2 linked regions of the Azoarcus sp. CIB genome follow. The protein of the gene in region 1 interacts with the protein of each later gene in a pairwise test. Links are inferred from orthologs where the notes say so. Each region holds a gene or a part of one and is shown on either strand. Other genes may lie near its edges.

Evidence for each region.
Region 2: the proteins of AzCIB_RS03245 (region 1) and grxD interact in binary tests that used the Escherichia coli proteins (3 or more experiments, as listed by UniProt). The link is inferred for Azoarcus sp. CIB from one-to-one orthologs.

Annotation. Positions count from the first base shown.
Region 1 is NZ_CP011072.1:747,966-751,395, forward strand. The notes cover bases 397-3,124. They hold AzCIB_RS03245 (BolA family protein), read left to right. Parts: upstream 397-1,495; coding sequence 1,496-1,753; downstream 1,754-3,124. Other genes in these bases: AzCIB_RS03235 (ABC transporter ATP-binding protein), read left to right, coding at 397-724; AzCIB_RS03240 (ABC transporter permease), read left to right, coding at 717-1,484; murA (UDP-N-acetylglucosamine 1-carboxyvinyltransferase), read left to right, coding at 1,764-3,026; hisG (ATP phosphoribosyltransferase), read left to right, coding at 3,102-3,124. In the rest of the region: more of AzCIB_RS03235, read left to right, coding at 1-396; more of hisG, read left to right, coding at 3,125-3,430. UniProt on the Escherichia coli protein: Involved in cell resistance against acid stress.
Region 2 is NZ_CP011072.1:882,424-885,668, forward strand. The notes cover bases 352-3,245. They hold grxD (Grx4 family monothiol glutaredoxin), read left to right. Parts: upstream 352-1,585; coding sequence 1,586-1,906; downstream 1,907-3,245. Other genes in these bases: prfA (peptide chain release factor 1), read left to right, coding at 352-585; prmC (peptide chain release factor N(5)-glutamine methyltransferase), read left to right, coding at 634-1,488; AzCIB_RS03890 (nucleotidyltransferase domain-containing protein), read right to left, coding at 1,961-3,058; AzCIB_RS03895 (HprK-related kinase A), read right to left, coding at 3,063-3,245. Also shown: more of prfA, read left to right, coding at 1-351. UniProt on the Escherichia coli protein: Monothiol glutaredoxin involved in the biogenesis of iron-sulfur clusters.

The sequences.
Region 1 (3,430 bases):
CGGCGGCGTCTTCGAGATCATGGGCTACAACGTCGTCTCGGACTACCGCAGCGCCCGGCGCAACCTCGGTGTCGTGCCGCAGGAGCTGGTGTTCGACCCCTTCTTTTCGGTGCGCGAGCTGTTGCGCATCCAGTCCGGCTACTTCGGCATCCGCAACAACGACGACTGGATCGACGAGATCCTCGAGAGCCTGGATCTGACCGCCAAGGCCGGCGCCAACATGCGCATGCTCTCGGGGGGCATGAAGCGGCGCGTGCTTGTCGCGCAGGCGCTCGTGCATCGTCCCCCGGTGATCGTGCTCGACGAGCCGACCGCCGGTGTCGACGTCGAGCTGCGCCAGGGCTTGTGGCAGTTCATCCGCAAACTCAATCGCGACGGCCACACCATCGTGCTGACGACGCACTACCTCGAAGAGGCCGAGGCGCTGTGCGGGCGCATCGCGATGCTCAAATCCGGCAAGGTCGTCGCGCTGGATACCACCGAGAACCTGTTGCGTCGCTTCGCCAGCCATTCGCTCGCGGTGCGCCTCGAACGCCCCGAACTGGCGGCTGCCTCGGGTGGCGTGCTCGCGGCCAACGGCTGGGCGGAGTTTCCCCTCGATCGCTACGAAGATCTGGAGCCCCTGCTGGCGCGCTTGCGCGAGGCGGGAGCGAAGATCCTCGACCTGCGTCTGGGCGAGGCCGATCTCGAGCGCGTGTTCGTGGAGGTGATGAACCGTGCATGAGCGCCTGATCGGTTTCCGCACCCTGCTGCAGAAGGAGGTGCTGCGTTTCTGGAAGGTGAGCTTCCAGACCGTTGGCGCCCCGGTTCTCAATGCGTTGCTGTACCTGCTGATCTTCTCGCACGTCCTCGACCGGCACGTCACGGTGTATGGCGACGTCGCCTACACGGCCTTCCTCGTGCCGGGTCTCGTGATGATGTCGCTGCTGCAGAACTCGTTCGCGAACAGCTCCTCGTCGCTGATCCAGAGCAAGATCACCGGCAACATCATCTTCGTGCTGCTGCCGCCGCTGTCCTACCGCGAGTTCTATGCCGCCTACGTGATCGCGTCGGTGCTGCGCGGGCTGTTCGTCGGCTTCGGCGTGTTGCTCGTGTCCTTCCCCTTCGTCGAGCTGCCAATGGCGGCCCCGGGCTGGATCTTCGCGTTCGGCCTCATGGGGGGCGCGATCCTCGGCTCGCTGGGCGTCATCGCGGGGATCTGGGCCGACAAGTTCGACCAGCTCGCGGGCTTCCAGAATTTCCTGATCATGCCGCTGACGATGCTGTCCGGCGTGTTCTACTCGATCCACTCGCTGCCCGAGTTCTGGCAGAAGGTCTCGCACATCAATCCGTTTTTCTTCATGATCGATGGCTTCCGTTACGGCTTCTTCGGTCAGTCCGACGTCTCGCCGTGGCTGAGCCTTGCGGTCGTGAGTCTTTGTTTCGTGTTCCTCGCAGTGCTGACCCTGGCGATGCTCGCCCGGGGCTACAAGCTGCGGGCTTGAGGGTAGTCACTATGTTCGAAGCAGCAGAAATCAAGCGTCTCATCGAGCAGGGCATGGCCTGCGAATTCGTCGAGATCCAGGGTGACGACGGGGTCCATTTCACCGGCATCGTCGTCAGCGCCGAATTCGAAGGCAAGCCCAAGGTGCGCCAGCACCAGGCCGTGTATGCGACGCTCGGCAAGCTCATGGGCAACGAGATCCACGCGCTGCAGCTGCAGACCTACTCCCCTGCGAAGTGGGCCGAAGTCCGCACCGACCTGGGCTTCTGAGCGGGACACGATGGATAAGCTTCTGATCGAAGGCGGCGCCCGCCTCACGGGCGAGACCGCCATTTCCGGCGCGAAGAACGCGGCGCTGCCCATCCTGTGTGCGGCGCTGCTGACGCGCGAGCCGGTCACGTTTACGAACGTGCCGCAGCTCAACGACATCGGCACGCTGCTGAAGCTCCTCGCGCAGATGGGCGTGAAGGTCAGCCGCGGCAGCGGCGACGACGCTGATACCGTGACGCTCGACGCGTCGGCACTCGACAACCCGGTTGCGACCTACGAGATGGTCAAGACCATGCGCGCGTCGATTCTCGTGCTCGGCCCGCTGGTCGCGCGTTGCGGCGAGGCGAAGGTGAGCCTGCCCGGCGGCTGCGCGATCGGCGCGCGGCCCGTGGATCAGCACATCAAGGGCCTGCAGGCGATGGGCGCGCAGGTCGCGGTCGAGCACGGCTACGTGCACGCGAAGGTGCCGCGCCTCAAGGGCGCGCGCCTGTTCACTGACATGGTTACCGTCACCGGCACCGAAAACCTGATGATGGCGGCCTGTCTCGCCGACGGAGAGACCGTCATCGAGAACGCCGCACGCGAGCCCGAGGTCGTCGATCTGGCGAACTGCCTGGTCGCGATGGGCGCGCGCATCTCCGGCGCCGGCACCGACGTGATCCGCATCCGTGGCGTGGAGTGCCTGTCGGGCACGACCCACCGCATCATGCCGGACCGCATCGAGACCGGCACCTACCTGTGCGCCGCGGCCGCGACGGGCGGCGAAATCCGCCTCACGCGCACGTCGTCGGCCTATCTCGATGCCGTCATCGACAAGCTGATGGATGCCGGCTGCGACATCGTCTCCGAGCGCGACGCGATCCGCCTGAAGGCGCCGCAGCGCCTCACCGCGGTGAGCATTCGCACCTCGCCGTACCCGGCCTTCCCGACTGACATGCAGGCGCAGTTCATGGCGATCAACGCGGTCGCGAATGGTGCCGCGGTGATCCGCGAGACGATCTTCGAGAACCGCTTCATGCACGCGGTCGAGCTCCAGCGCCTCGGTGCGGACATCCGCATCGACGGTAATACCGCGGTGGTGCAGGGCGTCGAGCGCCTGCAGGGCGCGACCGTGATGGCCACCGACCTGCGCGCGTCGGCGAGCCTCGTGATCGCCGGACTGGTCGCCGAGGGCGAGACCGTGATCGAGCGCATCTACCATCTCGACCGCGGCTATGAGCGTCTCGGGCAAAAGCTCGCCGACCTCGGCGCGCGGGTGCGCCGGCTGGCGTAAGGTGCGTGGTAGCCCCCCGGCGCGGATGCCGCGCCGGGTTACAATGTTTTTTTGATATTTCCCGAGGCACCCTTCGTGTCCAGCATTACCCTCGCCCTGTCCAAGGGCCGCATCTTCGAGGAAACGCTGCCGCTGCTCGCGGCCGCCGGCATCACGCCGACCGACAATCCCGAGACCTCGCGCAAGCTCATTATCGGCACGAACCGTCCCGACGTGCGCCTCGTGATCGTGCGCGCGACCGATACGCCGACCTACGTCCAGTACGGGGCGGCCGATCTCGGCATCGCGGGCAAGGACGTGCTCCTCGAGCATGGCGGGGCCGGGCTGTATCAGCCGCTGGACCTCAATATCGCGAAGTGCCGCCTGTGCGTCGCGACGCAGAAGGGTTTCGATTACGCCGCTGC
Region 2 (3,245 bases), 130 kb from region 1 along the record:
GTGGTCGGCGGCGGCGCGTATTCGAGACTGAAGTTCGAATCCGGCGGACACCGGGTGCAGCGGGTGCCGGCGACGGAGACGCAAGGGCGCATCCACACCTCCGCCTGCACGGTTGCGGTGATGCCCGAGGCCGACGAGCTCGAGGCCGTCAATATCAACCCGGCGGATCTGCGCATCGACACCTTCCGTGCAAGCGGCGCGGGCGGGCAGCATATCAACAAGACCGATTCGGCGGTGCGCATCACCCACCTGCCCACGGGCATCGTCGTCGAATGCCAGGACGACCGTTCGCAGCACCGCAACAAGGCGCAGGCGATGTCGGTGCTGGCCGCGCGCATCCACGACATGCAGTTGCGCGAGCAGCAGGCCCGCGAGGCCGCGACGCGCAAGAGCCTCGTCGGCAGCGGCGACCGTTCCGAGCGCATCCGCACCTACAACTTTCCGCAGGGCCGCGTCACCGATCACCGCATCAATCTCACGCTGTACAAGCTGGACGCGGTCATGGAGGGCGAGATCGACGAGCTGGTCGGCGCGCTCACGGCAGAACATCAGGCCGAGCTGCTGGCGGCGCTCGCCGGTGAGTGAGATGGCCGTGCTGCCGCGTTCGATGATGTCGCCCCGGTGGAGGCGTTGATGGATGCTCCCGACGCGGCACCGGACATCGCCGGCGTACTCAACTGGGCGCGTGCCCGCATCGCCGTCGTCGATGCGCGGGTTCTGCTGCGCCATGTGCTGCAATGTTCGTCGGCGCGCCTCGCGGCCTACCCGGAGGCGCGGCTCGACGAGCGCGAATGGACGGAGTTCCGCAGCCTGGTCGAGCGCCGCGAGGCCGGCGAGCCGGTGGCCTACCTGATCGGCGAGCGCGAGTTCTATGGGCACCCCTTCATGGTTGGCCCGGCGGTGCTGATCCCGCGACCGGACACCGAGCTGCTGATCGAGCTGGCGCTGGCGCATTTCGGCGACAAGCCGCGCACGCGGGTGCTCGATCTCGGCACGGGCAGCGGCGCGCTGGCCGTGACGCTGGCGCTCGAGTTGCCCGACGCGGACGTGACGGCGGTGGATCGCTCGCGCGAGGCCTTGCTGGTCGCGATGGCCAATGCCGCGCGCCTCAAGGCGAGCGTGTCCTTCGTGCTCGGCGACTGGTTTTCGCAACTGGGGGGTGACCGCTACCAGCTGATCGTGGCCAACCCTCCGTATGTTGCGGCGGGCGACCCGCACTTGAGCGAGGGCGACGTGCGCTTCGAACCGGGGACCGCGCTGGCCGCGGGGCCGCAGGGGCTGGACGACCTCGCGGCCATCGCCGCGCAGGCGCCGCGCCACCTTGAGCCCGGCGGCTGGCTCTTCATGGAGCATGGTTACGATCAGGCGGCGGCCGTGCGCGGCCTGCTTACCGACGCGGGATTCTCGTCGATCTCGTCATGGAAGGATCTCGGCGGCATCGAACGCGTGTCGGGCGGCCAGTGGCTGGGACGTGGCGAGCCGCGCTGAATGGGTGCCGCGGTTTGGCCGCAGTTTTGCTATTGACGGCCGGAGCAGCAATCCCTAGAATTTCCCGAGTTAATTACTCAACTTTTGGAACGGCACCATGGACATCCAGAACGTCATTCGCGAGCAGGTCACCAACAACCCGGTCGTGCTCTACATGAAGGGTACGCCCCAGTTTCCGATGTGCGGCTTTTCCGCGACGGCGGTGCAGATCCTCAAGAACCTGGGCGTGAGCGATCTGTTCTCGGTGAACGTGCTCGAGAACGAAGACATCCGCAACGGCATCAAGGAATACGCCAACTGGCCGACGATTCCGCAGCTCTACATCAAGGGCGAGTTTGTCGGTGGCTGCGACATCATGCGCGAGATGTACGAGAACGGCGAACTGAAGACGATGCTCGGCGAAGCCGGCGTCAAGTAATCAGTTTCCCCCGGTGCGGCGTCCGGCCGCGCGGGGATCGCGCAGGTATCGATATCAGGCCCGCCCTTCGACGGCGGGCTCGTCTTTTCTGAGCCGCGCGATCGACTTGTGCGCGAGGTGGCGCAGCAGGAGATGCGGCGGCATCCGCAGCCAATGGGCGCGGACGTAGATCGCGAAGCGGGCGAGCGTCGCTGCGGGGCTCTCGCCCGCCTCGTTCTCGGGGCGGATCGCGGTCGTGTACAGCATCGTCAGCAGGCGCGAGGCCGGTCCGCCCGCGGCATTTCGCATGTCCGCAAGCACATGCGGCGGAATCGGGCTGTCGAGCAGATGCCTGGCAAGGTGCAGGCCGAATGCGACCGGCGCGACGACGTCGAGCGTGCGTGAGGCGTCGACGACGCGCGTCCAGAAATCGGCTTCGTTGGCGCCCATGCGCAGGAGCCCGTCGATATCAAAAAGATCGCGCAGGCCGTTGTGGAGTTCGCCTTCGTGCAGCAGGTGCACGATGCTGTGGATCAGCAGGTGCTCGGGGCGCGGGATGCGGACTGCGGGCAGATCGGGCAGCGCGGAGGCCGCCCGGATGATCGTTTCGGCGTCGGGGCTGTGCCGTGACGTAAGCGGCAGGATCGTGTGATGGACGTCGAGCACAGTGCCGCGCCGCACGTTCACCATCGGCGGCAACTCGTGCATCCACGTGCGGTAGTAGCGCTGGTCGTAGGGCGAGTTCTTGCCCGACGCCCAGCCGGCGACCATCAGGCGCAGCTCGACGTCGCCGAGGGCGTGGTGCGGCACGAGGATGTCGATGTCGCCGAACAGGCGCCCGCGCCCGACCGGATGGTCGGATACCGCATAGGCGGCCCCTTTCAGCAGCACCACCGGAATGCCGAGCTGGCAAAGCGCGCGCTGCAATCCATGTACTTCCCAGCGCACCGACTGCGTCTGGCGACGGCTAAGCTGTCGGAGGGCCTCCAGATGCCGTGTCGCCTCGGCAGGAACGGGGATGTCTGCAGCAGCGATGCGTTCGGCAAGCAGGCCGGCGAGGTTTGCCGAGCGTGCGCTCGCGACCAGTTGCGACCATTCGGAAAGGTCCAGTTTCGTCGCCTGCGTGGGCGTCTTGAGGATGGAAACGAGGCGCTTGCAGGCCGTCGATTTCATCGCGTCACTGCCCGGTGACGTCGCGCACCAGCGCCAGCGCCGTTTCGGTCGAGTCGAAAACGATGTCGAAGCAGCGCGCCGTGTCGAGCATGTCGCACAGCGCGCGAAAACCGGTTTCACCCATACGGTCGCGGTTGAACGACTGTTCCGCAATGCGCGCGAAGGCCTCGGCGCGGCCGATCTCCTC